Regions from separate parts of the Pseudoxanthomonas sp. LjRoot206 genome, predicted to be linked through region 1. Evidence: predicted binding sites of a transcription regulator. Region 1 holds the regulator's gene; each other region holds the start of a gene.

The links. Region 1 encodes FliA, which starts transcription of late flagellar genes. Its sites were predicted from a motif close to TAAAGTTTNNCNNNCNNNGGCCGATAA; they were not measured.
Region 2: AC04MD_RS03490 (HDOD domain-containing protein) is a predicted target of FliA. The motif match lies at 1,324-1,350, and genes of this name have one in related genera.
Region 3: AC04MD_RS15775 (HDOD domain-containing protein) is a predicted target of FliA. The motif match lies at 1,535-1,561, and genes of this name have one in related genera.
Region 4: AC04MD_RS15480 (STAS domain-containing protein) is a predicted target of FliA. The motif match lies at 2,018-2,044, and genes of this name have one in related genera.

Annotation. Positions count from the first base shown of each region.
Region 1 covers NZ_JBGFFI010000009.1:1,835-5,280, forward strand. The annotation lists gene AC04MD_RS19750 (chemotaxis protein CheA) at 1-194, opposite strand, end outside; gene AC04MD_RS19755 (hypothetical protein) at 221-361, opposite strand; gene AC04MD_RS19760 (protein phosphatase CheZ) at 399-1,016, opposite strand; gene AC04MD_RS19765 (chemotaxis response regulator CheY) at 1,016-1,396, opposite strand; gene AC04MD_RS19770 (RNA polymerase sigma factor FliA) at 1,593-2,345, opposite strand; gene AC04MD_RS19775 (MinD/ParA family protein) at 2,342-3,220, opposite strand; gene flhF (flagellar biosynthesis protein FlhF) at 3,210-3,446, opposite strand, start outside.
Region 2 covers NZ_JBGFFI010000001.1:688,740-692,185, forward strand. The annotation lists gene ligD (DNA ligase D) at 1-648, shown strand, start outside; gene AC04MD_RS03485 (PA2169 family four-helix-bundle protein) at 722-1,177, opposite strand; gene AC04MD_RS03490 (HDOD domain-containing protein) at 1,365-2,318, shown strand; gene AC04MD_RS03495 (DUF6151 family protein) at 2,383-3,018, shown strand; gene AC04MD_RS03500 (putative bifunctional diguanylate cyclase/phosphodiesterase) at 3,052-3,446, opposite strand, start outside.
Region 3 covers NZ_JBGFFI010000005.1:72,798-76,243, forward strand. The annotation lists gene AC04MD_RS15775 (HDOD domain-containing protein) at 336-1,457, opposite strand; gene AC04MD_RS15780 (hypothetical protein) at 1,628-2,452, opposite strand; gene AC04MD_RS15785 (ribonuclease H-like domain-containing protein) at 2,539-3,402, opposite strand; gene AC04MD_RS15790 (DEAD/DEAH box helicase) at 3,399-3,446, opposite strand, start outside.
Region 4 covers NZ_JBGFFI010000005.1:2,513-5,958, reverse strand. The annotation lists gene AC04MD_RS15490 (chemotaxis protein CheA) at 1-1,266, opposite strand, end outside; gene AC04MD_RS15485 (response regulator) at 1,315-1,680, opposite strand; gene AC04MD_RS15480 (STAS domain-containing protein) at 1,677-1,988, opposite strand; gene AC04MD_RS15475 (chemotaxis protein CheW) at 2,170-3,246, opposite strand; gene AC04MD_RS15470 (ParA family protein) at 3,243-3,446, opposite strand, start outside.

The DNA of each region.
Region 1 (3,446 bases):
AGGTTGACCATGGCCTGGATGCCGAGGAAGCCGGCGCCGCCCTTCAGCGTGTGGAAGCCGCGGAACACCGCGTTGAGCTGGCCGCTGTCGGACGGATCCTGTTCCAGCGTGACCAGCTGTTCGCCGAGCCGGTCGAGGATCTCCTGCGCTTCGATCAGAAAGTCGGCGGCGATTTCAGGCGTGACGGCGGACATGGGCGGGTCGGTTACCGGGCAGGCGATCAGCGGGAGGAATCGAGCAGGCGCATCGCGTGGGCGTGGCGGCGGCGCAGGAAGCGCCCCACCACGACATCGCAGACCAGCAGCAATCCCACGAACAGCAGGACGACGGGGTGGCGGGAACGGCGGGCAGCAGCGGACATGACGGGTCTCCGGTTCCGCAGCGCGCGTCCCCCGGGGCTACAACCCCAGGCCGGACAGCAGGTCGTCGGCGTCGTCCTGCGAAAACGCATTGCGGTCAAGACCAGCAACGGCCGGGCCGGCGAGTTCTGAACCCTTGTCCTGCTTTTTTTCCGGCGGCGGCAGGCCGAGCGCGCCGAAACCCTCGTGCACGCGGCGCACGATGCCGGCCACGCGACGGATGATCTGGCCCGTCAGGTCCTGGTAGCTCTGCGCCAGCGCCATCTCGGACAGCCCCTTGCCGATGCTGTCGACCAGTGCGGCCTGGTCGGCCGACAGGTCGGTGGCTTTCAGCCGCGTGGCGTAGCCGCGGCACTGTTCGGCCAGGTCCAGCGTCTTGTGGCTGGCCTGTTCGGTCATCTCGACCACATGGTCGAGGCGGGAGCAGGCATCGTCGAGTTCGCCGGCGTCGGTCGGCGGCAGTTCGCCCAGCGTCTGCGCCAGCTCGCGGGCCAGGCGACCCAGGCCCTGCATCATCGGCTGCGTGCGCCAGGCGGCGATGGCGTCCAGTTCGCGGCGCCAGCCGGCTTCGTCGCCCTGTTCCAGGGCATCGAGCGCGGTCTGCAGTTTTTCCACCAGCGCCGCACGGGCGCCGGTGGCGTCGGCGACGGCGTTCATCAGGCGGCCGCTCCCAGGCGTTCGAAGATCTTTCCGAGCTTCTCTTCCAGCGTCTGCGCCGTGAACGGCTTGATGATGTAGCCGTTCACGCCGTTCTGCGCGGCTTCGATGATCTGCTCGCGCTTGGCCTCGGCGGTCACCATCAGCACCGGCAGGGTCTTGAAGCGGTCGTCGGCGCGGATCGACTTGAGCAGTTCGATGCCGGTCATGCCGGGCATGTTCCAGTCGGTGACCACGAAATCGAAGCTGCCCTGGGCCAGCGCGACCAGCGCGGTGTTGCCGTCGTCGGCCTCGGCCGTGTTCGTGTAGCCCAGGTCGTTGAGCAGGTTCTTGATGATGCGGCGCATCGTGGAGAAGTCATCCACGATGAGGATGCGCATGTTCTTGTTGGTCACGGGTGCTCCGGTGTTGCGTGGACGGTGGGACTGGTGGGGATATCGGCCGGGGGCGGGAAAGATTTAGGCGAACGCTAAAGCTGCTCTTGTAGGAGCGCCCTCGGGCGCGATGCTTTTGCTCGCATCGACCGAAACGCATCGCGCCCCAGGGCGCTCCTACAGGGTCATGGGGTTGCCTGGGTCACTCGTCGTCTTCCAGTCCCGCATCGGCCTTCTCGAAGACCTGCAGGCGTCCACGCAGGCGCACCATCGCCTGGCCGTGGATCTGGCAGACGCGGGATTCGCTCACGCCGAGCACCGCGCCGATTTCCTTCAGGTTGAGTTCCTGTTCGTAGTACATCGACAGCACCAGCTGCTCGCGTTCGGGCAGCTGGCCGATGCACTTGACCAGTTGCTGGCGGAACTCGCTGCGCTCCAGGTTCTGCTGCGGCGACGGACCGCCGGTGCGCGTGGTGTTGGGCTCGCCGTGGTCGTCGATGTGCGATTCCAGACTCAACACCTGGCCGCGCGCGGCGTCTTCCATCAGGCGCAGGTATTCGGGCAACGGCATCTCCATCGCGCTCGCCACTTCGGTGGCGATGGCGGCACGGCCGGTGCGCTGCTCGATCTCGCGCACGGTGGCCGCGGCCTGGCGGGCGCGGCGGTGGACCGAGCGCGGTACCCAGTCGCCGCGACGGATCTCGTCGATCATCGAGCCGCGGATGCGGATCGAGGCGTAGGTCTCGAACGAGGCGCCCTGTTCGGCGTCGTAGCTGCGCGAGGCTTCCAGCAGGCCGATCATGCCGGCCTGCACCAGGTCGTCGATCTCCACGCTGGCCGGCAGCCGAGCCGCCAGGTGGTGGGCGATGCGGCGCACCAGGTCGGCGTGCTGGGTGACGAAGTCGTTGGCATTGCCGCGCTGGACGGCGCGGTACTGGGCGGCGGCGGTGTTCATGCGGCCACCCCGCGCTGGATCAGGCGTTCGACGAAGAACTCCACGTTGCCGCGCGCGCCGACCGGCGGCTGCCAACGCGCGGTGGTGCGGGCGATATCGGTGATGGCGCGGGCGGACGGGCTGCCCGGGTAGGCCTTCACCACTGGCTGCTGGCGCTGCACCGCACGGCGCAGCCAGTCGTCCTGCGGTACGGCGCCCAGGTAGTGCAGGGCGACATCGCCGAGGAAACGTTCGCAGACGCGGGCGAGCTTTTCGTACAGCTTGCGGCCCTCGTTGGGGTCGCGGACCATGTTCGCGACGACGTGGACACGGTCCAGGCCGCGTTCGCGCGCCAGTACCTTGATCAGTGCGTAGGCGTCGGTGATCGAGGCCGGTTCGTCGCAGACCACCACCACGGTGTCCTGCGCGGCCTGGCAGAAGGTCAGCACGCTGTCGCTGATGCCGGCGGCCGTATCGACCACCATGAAGTCGAGGGCGCGCTGCAGTTCGGAGAACACGTTGACCAGGCCGACATGCTCGGCCGGCGTCAGTTCGGCCATGTGGCGGAAACCCGACGAGGCCGGTACCACCAGCACGCCTTCGGGACCTTCCAGCAGTACGTCTTCCAGCCCACAACGGCCGGCGATCAGGTCGGCCAGGGTGAACTTGGGCGACAGGCCGAGCAGTACGTCGACGTTGGCCAGGCCGAGGTCGGCGTCCATCAGCAGCGTGCGCTTGCCCATTTCGGCCAGCGACACGGCGAGGTTGACCGACACATTGGTCTTGCCCACGCCGCCCTTGCCGCCGGTGACGGCGACGACACGCACGGGATGGAAGGCGCCGGGCAACGGCGGGGTGCTGCGGGGGTTGGTCTGCAGCGGGTGATCAGGCGACATGGGTGGCCTCGGTCGAGCAGGGTTCATCGGCTTCGCGGCGCAGCTGGTCCAGCCGCAGCACGAGGTGGGCGCTGTTGGCGCGGTGGAGGTCGTCGGGGACGCGCTGGCCGTCGGTCACCCAGGTCATCGGCAACTGGTGGTCGACGACCACGCTCAGTGCGCTGCCCAGGCGGCCGGTCTCGTCCAGCTTGGTGAGCACCACGCCTTGCGGCTGCACGGTGCTGAA
Region 2 (3,446 bases), on a different contig from region 1:
GTCGTGCGCGATGAAGCGGGGCTCCTGGAACTGGCGCAGTTCAATGCGCTGGAATTCCATCCCTGGGGTGCGTGCGCGGATGCGCCGGACCTGGCCGATCGCATCGTGTTCGACCTGGATCCCGGCCCCGACGTCGCCTGGGCGCGCGTGGTGGAGGCGGCGCGGCTGGTCCGCAAGCGCCTGCGCGCGCTCGGGCTGGTTTCCTACGTGCGTACGTCGGGTGGCAAAGGCCTGCATGTGGTGGTGCCGCTGAAACCGGCGTGTCCGTGGTTGCAGGTGAAGGACTTCGCGCATGCGTTCGCCGAATCGATGGCGGCGTCCGAGCCACTGTCCTACGTCGCCACCGCGACCAAGAAGTTCCGCAAGGGGCGCATCTTCATCGACTACCTGCGCAACGGGCGAGGCGCGACCAGCGTGGCCTCGTTCTCGCTGCGCGCGCGCGAAGGCGCCCCGGTCGCGATGCCGTTGCGCTGGGAAGAACTCGGGCGCATCAAGAGCGGCGATGCCTATACGCTGGCCTCCGCGCCGCGCCGCATGGCCCGCATCGGCGAGCATCCCTGGGGCGGCTACACGCGCAGGAAGCAGGATCTCGCGTCCGTCGCAGCGCGCCTGGCGAAAGGCGCGGTCAAGGGAACGGATTCCCGCTGACGCCATCTCCCTGCGCAGACGAAGAAGCCCCGCGACGGCGGGGCTTCGTACCGGTACTGCGTGATCGGCAGCCTCAGCTGGCGTGCTTGAGCACCTGCTTGCGGTCGCGCATCACGTTGTGGCACTCGCGCACGCTCGGCAGCAGGGCCTGGGCTTCGGCACGGGCGGCGGCGGGGGTGTCGTCGTCGCTGATGGTCTCGTTGAACGCCTTCAGCAGGCGATCCTCGGACTCTTCCAGCTCGGCGACGTAGCCGTAGGTGGTGTCGCCCAGCGCGGCACGGACCTTGCCGTAGAACTGCTGCATGCTGCCGACCATCGTGCCATGTTCGGCCGGCGTGCCGCCGGTGGCGGCGACGGCGGCGCTGAGGCGCGCCACGATGTCCTGCTTCACGCCGGCGATGCGCGTGAACAGCGACGCCAGTTCCGCGTCCTTCACCTTGCCGGCGGCTTCGGTGTAGAAGCTGTGGCCGTCGCGGGCGATCTCGATCAGGTCGTTGAGGCTGTGCTGGATCTTCTTCTGGGTATTCATGGGAAAACTCCTGTAGACGTGGACGTGGACCGGAAGGCGACCCGCCCTCCTGAACCCACCGTGGCGCACGCGGGATCAACGTCGTGTGACCGCCGCAGGTTGCGATTCATGAACATCGCGGCGGCGCGAAACCCGCGCAACATTGCTAAAGATTCCGTTCGCGCGGCCGATGACCATGAGGTCGAACATGCGAAGAAGGCAGGTGCGCGTGCCGCTGCTTGCGAGAGTGACGGACTGGTGGTCGAAGAACCGGCGTTCGCCGGTCGCGCCGCCGTTGGCGGATGCTGCGCCGATGGAAGGCGTGGCGCCGTCGTCCGCATCGTTGAGCTCGCTGTCGCGCGACTGGGCCGGGCCGCTGCTGCGGCTGGGCGGGGTGGACGCATCGTCGTCGCGGTCGCCGGAAGACAGTATCGCCGTCATCGCGGCCGCCACGCGCGCGCTGGTGCGCTTCGCCGAGGATCCGCAACGGCTGCCTCGGCGCCCCCAACTGCTGCCGCAGCTGCTCAGCACGCTCAACGACGACGAGGCCTCCAGCCGCGATATCGCCGGCATCATCGCGCGCGATCCCGCGCTGGCCGCCAACCTGCTGAAACTCGCCAACAGCGCGCTCTACCGCAGCCATGCGGCGCCGGTGGAAAGCCTGGACCGTGCGGTGGCCATGGTCGGCGTGGACGGCCTGCGCCATCTGGTCGCGGTGGCGCTCATGCAGCCGGTGATGCGGACGGAAGGCGGCGTGTTCGGTCGCCTGCCGGACCTGGTCTGGGACCATACCCAGCGCAGCGCGCTGATCGCGGCCGAGGCCGCGCGTGCAGGCGGCCGCGAGGACGTGTTCGCCGCGCAGCTGCTTGCCTTGTTGCAGGGCCTGGGGGCCATCGTGGTGGTGCAGGTCCTCCGCGACGTCGCCGCGAAGGACGGACTGCCCGATGTGGACGCGATGGCCAGGGTGCTGCACCGCTGGTCGCCACGCATCGGCCGTGCCGTCGCGCACGAGTGGGCGCTGTCGGAGCGCGTGGTGCTGGCATTGCACGAGCAGGGTGCGGACGAGATCGCGTCGGCCAGTCTGCTTGCACGCGCGCTCGCTGGCGCGGGTCCGGAGGCCAGCGACGCGATGGAAGCCGAAGCCATCGCGGTCGCGGCCTGAGACTCCCGTCCGTTTTCCCGACAGTCAGGTAATCCACGCGCGCTTGACGCGATCCTTATAGCGCGTGCGGTATCCCTCGTATCGCAAAGACCAACGACGAGGTGCAGCCATGACACTCGAACTGCGTTGCCGATGCGGAAAGGTGCAGGGTACGGTCGACACGCATCGCGCCTATGCGCGGGCCACGTGCTACTGCCACGATTGCCAGATGTACGCACGCTATCTGAACCAGTCCGGGATGATCGATGCCCACGGCGGCACCGATATCGTGGCGATGAATCCGCAGGCTGTGACGTTCACCGCCGGCGAAGAACATATCGCTGGCGTGTGCCTGCATGAGGGCGGGCTGCTGCGCTGGTATGCGGGATGTTGCCGTACGCCACTCGCCAATACGCCGCGCGACGGCAAGGTCGCCTACGTGGGTGTCGTGGCCGCCTGTCTGCCGGACAAGGCTGGTCTGGAGGCGGCGTTCGGATCGCGAGACCGGATCGTACTGAATGCCGGATCGGCCATGGGCGAAGTGCGCGCCACGCCGCTGGCGATGGCAGCAGGTGGCCTGAGGATAGCGGGCGGGATCCTGATGGCGAAACTGCGTGGACAGGTGCCGTCGCTGTTCTTCGATGCGAGCGGGCAGCCGCACCGGACCGCGCATCCGTTGAGTCCGCAGGAGCGCGAATCCGCACGGCTCGAGCCCGCCTGACATCCACGCGGCCGCCCTCGGGCCGCCTCATGTTCAGGCCAGTTGGCGGTCCGTCTGCGCGGCGAACAGCAGGTCGGCTTCGACCGGCTCGCCCATCAGGTAACCCTGGTACAGATCGCAGCCAAGGCGGCGCAGGTGATGGCGCTGGCCGGGGGTTTCCACGCCTTCGGCCACGACGCGCAGGTTGAGCGTCTTGCCCAGTGCGATGATGGACGCGACGATCGCGATGTCTTCCGCGTTCGATTCCAGCTCGCGGACGAAGGCCCGGTCGATCTTCAGCTCGGATGCGGGCAGCCGCTTCAGGTACAGCAGGCTCGAATAGCCGGTGCCGAAGTCGTCGATCGAGATCTTGACGCCCATCCGGGTCAGTTCGTCGAGGATGCCGAGACTGGCGTCGGCATCGCGCATCGCCGTGGTTTCGGTGATTT
Region 3 (3,446 bases), on a different contig from region 1:
AGCGAAAGCTGGGCCCCATGTTGTCGTGCCTCTGACATTCCCAAGGACCCCCATCGCTGAAGGCAATGGATTCACGCTTGCGCTGGAATGACGTCAGGGGTGGCGACACGCATTCGGACACGTCAGTCACGTCGTCCCAGCGAGAGCTGGGACCCACTCCACTCTGCCGCTGCCTTCCCTGACGTTCGCAAGGAAGGACACATCGCCGAGAGGCCATGGATTCCGGCTTGCGCCGGAATGACGCCACGACTTCCCTCGCGGGCCGCTCCCTGTAGACCGGCATGACACATCGCAGACGCCGCGTCGCGCGGCGTGCACGCGGGACCGGAAACGCGTCAGGCGGCCTGTTCCTCGGCGCGCTCGACCATGGTCTCGGCCATCTGCCGCCAGTTGGGCAACTGGTCCAGCACGCCCAGCGACTTCAGGTAACCCTCGTCCACCGGCTCGTTGCCGGCCAGCGCGCCGGCCACGTGCACCGCGCCCGGCACCCAGAAGCTGCGAAGGCTGGAGCGCTGCGGCTGGCGGTGGAACGCCACCGCTTCGACGATCGGCATCGGCAGGCCCCACAGCCCCAGCAGGTAGGCGCCCGCCTCCGTGTGACCGGGACGGTCGTCGTCCTCGGCGGCTGGCGTGTCTCGCTCGTCGCGCACACCCGGCAGCAGCAGGCCGATGTCGGCCAGCAGCGCGGCGGTGGCGCCGAGTTCGGAACTGGTGCGCGGCAGGATCTTCGCCGCCAGCCGCGAGGCCAGCAGCGCCCGGTGCTGCAGGGCGGCGCGGTCGACGCTGGAGGTGGTCTTCATCGAGAACACCTCGCTGGCGAGCACGAGGTCGCGCAGCGTGCCCAGGCCCAGCCGCGTCACCGCGGCGCGCAGGTCGGTGATCGAGCGGCCGCTGGAGAAGTAGGCCGAGTTGCACAGCTGCAACACCTTGGCGGCGATGGCCGGATCGCCGGCCACCAGCCGGGCGATGTCGTTCGCCGTGCCTTCGTCCTCTTCCAGCGCCCGGGTGAGCGCGAAGTAGAGATGCGGCGGCGACGGCAGGTGCTCGACACGGCCGATCGCGCGTCGCAGGCGCGGACTGTCCAGCAGGTCGCGCAGTTCTTCCAGGCTGTGGATCGACTCCAGCACCGTTTCCGACGTCAGCGGCAGCGGCAGGAAGCGGTGCGCCACGCCGATCAGCTTGATCGGCGCCGCCAGGCTGTCGCTGCTGCCTTGCAGCAATGCGATGCGAATGGTCTCCGGACGCAGCGTGCGTATCTGGCCCAGCAGCGTGGCCGGTGGCAGGTCCGACAGCGCCGGTCCCACCATCACCACATCAACTGGCCCATTGGCGACCGCGAACATGGCCGACTTGCCATCGGCCACCGATTCGACGGTCCACTCGTCGCCCATGTCGCCGATGTAGTCGGCCAGATCGTCGGGCAGGCAGGCGGTATCGCCAACGTACAGAATGCGCAAGGCATGTCCCCTTATTGCTTGCAAGTTCAAGGCGTGCCTCCCGCTCGGGACGCACGGACCAATGGAATCTAGCAAGGGTGTCGGCCGCGCCGGTGCATTCTTGAGACGCGATGCGGGGAATGCGCAACGCTTCACACTCCGCTGTCGGTATCACCCCGACAGCGCCTGTTTCAGAAGCGCAGCATCGCCAGCAACTGCGGTCCGCGGTTGTTGAGGTTCAGGTTGCCGTCGAAGCGCGTGCGCTCGAAATCCAGGTCGACGTCGTTGTAGTTGTAACGCAGCGAGAACCCGACGCGCTGCCACGGGAAATACTCCAGACGCACCTGCAGGTCGCGCGCATCGCCGGTGACGTTGCCGCCGGTCTTCTTCGTGTAGGCCAGCGATGCGCCCCAGCGCCAGCGGTCCGACAACGACTGCGCGTACTCGGCACGCAGCATCGGCGCCCACTCGTCCTCGGACAGCGTATTGGCATAGGCGACCGGCGCGCCCGCCACCACCGCCGTCGCCTCCAGGTCGATGTCCACGTCGTAGCGCATCGCGCCCAGGCCAACGCCGAAGGCGCGCTGGCCATCGTGGTGGAAGAACCAGGTGTAGGACACGCCGGTGACCTTCAGGTCCATGCGCCCGGCCAGGTCCGCGTCCACCGGATAGGCGTTGTCGCCGATCTGCAGCGTGCGGTCCAGCAGGCGCGTGGTGTCGTCGTCGTAGTCGTAACCGAAGGCATCGAAGGCGTGGCGACGTTCCTCACCCAGGCTGCCGCCGATGCTCCACACCAGCGCGTCCTGCCGGTCCACGAAGCCGAGGTCGCGCTGGAAATTGACATGCGTGCCCATCGCGCCGTCGCTGGCATCCCAGCGCGTGTCCAGGTCGTGGTCGGCCCAGTAGCGTCCCGCGCCGACATGGAAACGGTCGACGGGCGGCAGGGCGTCCTGCGCAAGGGACGTGGCGGGCAGCCCCGCACAGAGCAGCAGGCAGAGCGCGGCGGAAGGGGACACGGGACGACTCCTGCGGCAGGGCGGACAGGGTTTGCGTCAACGTCGGCGAAGCGACGCGCGCAGCATCCGCCCGGCACCCCGCGCGGTCAAGGCGCGGCGCAGGTAAACGGATTCCCCGACGCGTCCATCACGGGCGGCACCGACAGGTGCAGCAGCAGGTGCGCCAGCGTCACCACATCCTGGAAGTTGTGCTGCAGCACGCGCCGCAGCAGGCCGGCATCGCCGCCACGCAGGTACTGCAGCCACGCGCCGGGCGCTTCGGATCCCGGCAGATCGTCTTCGCGCACGATGCCGAGCGCACGGCGCTCGATCGTGCCGAGGCGGCAGTTCTCCCACACGCCGCGATAGCGCCGACGCGTGGGGAACAGCAGGTCGAGGTGTTCCAGGCCGGCCAGCGGCGTACCCTGCCGCGCCAGCCGGTAGCGCGCGGCGAGCAGCGGCGCGTCGTAACAGCGCCCGTTGTAGCTGACCAGGCGCGTGTCGTCGGCCAGCCAGCGCGAGAATTCGCGCAGCATCGCCGGCTCGGCCGACAGGTGGGTGATCAGCAGCTGGCGCACGCGCAGTCCGCCGGGCACGAAATCCGAGGCGCCCACCATGAAGGCGCGCGTGCCGGTGCCGCCGGACAGGCCGGTGGTTTCGGTGTCGAAGAACAGCATGCCCTGCGTCGGCAGCGCCCCCGCCCGTGCGAACGTACCGTCGACCTCTGTCGCGACGTCGTCGAACGGCAGCATCTGTTCCAGCCGCAGCAGGCCCGGTGCGATCTCGTCGCCCGGCAGCGCACGGTCGCATACACGCACCCCCTTCGGCGCCTGTGTACGTTCGCGGATTCCCAGCATGCGCCGCAGCGCAGGCAAGGGATCGTGCACCGGCGGTAGCGTCGCGGGCGCGCTGGCGCTCTCGTGACCCGCCTGCTTTCGAAGCCGCTGCAGTTTCTCCAGGCTGACGCTCATGCGGCGTCCAGCAGGTGCAGCACGCGTGCGGCCAGCGCGCGTGG
Region 4 (3,446 bases), on a different contig from region 1:
CGCCAGGGTGATGGTGCCGGTCTCGTCCTTGCCGGCCTGCGCGCGCACGTCGGGCATTTCCAGACCGTGGTCGATCGAGTTGCGCACCAGGTGCACCAGCGGATCAGCGATGCGTTCGATCAGGCCCTTGTCCAGCTCGGTGCCTTCGCCGATGGTCCGCAGGCGTACCTGCTTGCCGAGGCGCGCGGACAGGTCGCGGACCAGGCGCGGGAAGCGGCGGAACACGGCGTCCACCGGCAGCATGCGCACGCCGATGACGGCTTCCTGCAGGTCGCGGGTGTTGCGCTCCAGCAGGTCGAGGCCGGCGAACAGGCGCTCGCACTGGGCCTGGTCGAGCAGGCCGGAGACCTGCTTCAGCATGGCCTGGGTGATGACGAGTTCGCCGACCAGGTTGATCAGCCCGTCGATCTTGTCGACGCTGACACGGATGGAGGTCTCGGCCGCGTCGTTGGCGGCGGGTGCGGTCGCGGCGGCAGGCGCCTGCGCACCGCTGGCGACGACGGCGGCCACCGGCTGCGCGGCGATGGCGGCGGCTTCGACCGGCACGGCGTTGCGCTGCATCGGCTGGATGTCGAGTTCGCAGTCGTCGACGACCCAGGCGAACACGTCGTCCACCGCGCTGCGCGGGACCTTGCCGATCAGGCCGAGGTCCCAGGCCAGGTAGGCTTCCAGCGGATCGATCTGCTCGAAACCGGGCAGGCGTTCCATGCGGCACGCGATTTCCAGCGGGCCGAGATGTTCCAGTTCGCGCAGGATGCGCAGCGGATCGTTGCCGCTCATGAACAGCGACGGCGCCGGGGTGAAGCCGATCTTCCAGCCATCGGGTTCGGACTCGGCCATCGCGACGGCGGCCGGCGTGGTGGCGGCCGGTGCGTCCTGTCCGGACAGCACCGCGTTGAGGCGGTCCTTCATCGCCTGCACGGCGGCGGGATCGGCGGGCGTACCGTGTTCGGCTTCGGCCAGCAGGGCGCGCAGTACGTCGACCGAGGCGAGCATCGCATCGACCGCAGGCGGACTGACCGCACGCTGGCCGGCACGCAGTTCGTCCAGCAGCGTCTCCAGCACGTGGGTCATGCCGGCGATGGCGTCGAAGCCAAACGTCGCCGAACCACCCTTGATGGAGTGCGCGGCACGGAAGATGGAATTGATCAGGTCGCCGTCGCGGTTGCCTTGTTCCAGCGACAGCAGGCCGGCTTCCATGGCCTCCAGCCCTTCGCGGCTTTCCTCGAAGAACGTGGCGTGGAAGCGCTGCATGTCCATGTTCATGGCGACGGTGCCCTGGTGCGGTCGGAAGGTAAGCGGAGGAGGTGGGGATCAGCCCAGGACTTTCTGGACGGTGGCGACCAGCTGTTCCGGGTTGAACGGCTTGACCAGCCAGCCGGTGGCGCCGGCGGCCTTGCCTTCGGCCTTCTTGTCGGCGGCCGATTCGGTGGTCAGCATCAGCATCGGCGTGAACTTGTAGTCCGGCAGGCCGCGCAGCGCACGGATCAGCGAGATGCCGTCCATGTTGGGCATGTTGACGTCGGTGACGACGGCATTGAACTTCTGTCCCTGCGCGCGGCCCAGGGCGACCTGGCCGTCTTCGGCTTCATCTACCGCGAAACCCGCCGAGCTCAGGGCAAAGGCGACCATCTGTCGCATCGAGGCCGAATCGTCCACTACCAGAATGCGTGCGCTCATGCGGCGTTCTCCACTTGTTGCGTGTTGTGTTCGTTGTCGTTGGCCAGGCCGAGCTGCGGCGCGATGCCGAGCAGGCGCGCGGCGTCGCGGAAACTCTGGCTGACCGCACTGAAATCCGTGGCCAGCCCGGCCTGCTCGCGCTGGCGCACGAAGCTGCACAGCACCTGCAGGCTTGCGGTGTGCACGCGCTGCACGGTGCCGGCGTCCAGCGCCAGCGGTTCCGGCTGCGCGACATGCGGGGCCAGGTGCTGCTTGAGGTCGGTGGCGGCCTCGATACCGAGGTCGTCACCCAATGGCACAGCGCTCATCGTGTCTCCGGAAAGGCGGCTCTTGTGATGTATCGGCGCGGCGGGGCCGCTCTTGAGCGACGGGTGTGAATGTGTGACGGAGTTGGGTAAAGCGAGGAGTGAGTGGAGAGGAGTGAGGAGTGAGCGAAAGCCCCGACGTCGTTCTTAGTCACTTCTCACTCCTCTCCACTCACTGCTCGCCTCACTGCAGGATCCGCGACGCGTCCAGCAGGATCACCGCGTTGTCGTTCAGTCGCGCAATGCCGCGGAACAGCGGGTTCGACATGCGGCCGACGCGTGCGTTGTCCGGCGATTCGATCTGCTGGTCGGCGAGATTGGCGACGTCCTCGACCGCGGTCACGCGCAGGCCCAGCGTTTCGCCATGCTCTTCGAGCACCACGATGCGGGTGACGGCATCGACGTCCACGCTGCGCCGGCCCAGGTACAGGCCCAGGTCGATCACCGGCACCACCTGGCCGCGCAGGTTCATCACGCCGAGCATGTGCGGTGCGGCGCCGCGCAGGGGCAGCAAGGTGGCCGGGCGCACGACTTCCTGCACCTTCAGCAGTTCCAGCGCGTAGTGCTGCTGGTCGCAGCGCAGGCGCAGCCAGCGGGTCTTGCGTTCGGTCGCGCGACGACGCTCGCCGCTATCGCTCGGCGTCAGCAGGAAGGGCTTGGCCGGCAACGGTGCGGTCGCGCGCGGAGACGGTGCGAGCGGCGCCGGGGCGGCCGGCGCGGGTGCCACGCGCGAGGTCGGCGCGGCACCGCCATGCAGATCGTCGAGCAGGGCTTCGAATTCGTCGTCGCCGATCAGGTCGTCGCGGTCCGGTCGGACCGGGGCGACGGCGAGCGCGGGTGCCGCCGCTTGCGGTGCCGGCGGTGCGGGCGGGGTCGCGACCGCGGTCGGTGCGCCGTCGCCATGCAACTGGTCGAGCAGGGCTTCGAACTCGTCGTCGCTGATCAGGTCCGCTTCGCTGCCGGCGCGCACGGGCGCGACCGCGAGCGTGGAGGCGGGCGCAGGCGGCACCGGCGCTTCGATGGTCGCGCCGGGTGGGCCGTCGCCATGCAGCGTGTCGAGCAGGGCCTCGAATTCGTCGTCGGTGATCAGGTCGGCTTCGCTGCCGGCACGCACCGGGGCCACGGCGAGCGCAGGCGCAGCGACGGGCAGGGGATCCGCCGCAGGCGCGACGGCCGCCGGCTCGGCGGCCTGCGCTGGCGGCACGGCGACATCGCCGAGCAGGTCGAGCAGGTAGTCGTCGAGGACGGCCGGGGTGGTCATGCGGCCTGCTCCGTGTCGCGGGCTTCGGTCAGCAGCAGCCAGTCCAGTGCGCGGCGATACGCCGACAGTCCGCGACCGGGATACGCGGCGGCCGGACTGGAACGCGTCAGGACGTCGACGCTGCAGATGCGGGTGTCGTTGGGGATGGCGTCGTTCCAGACGCGCTCGCCGTATTCGTCCTGCATGGCCTTGAGTGTCTC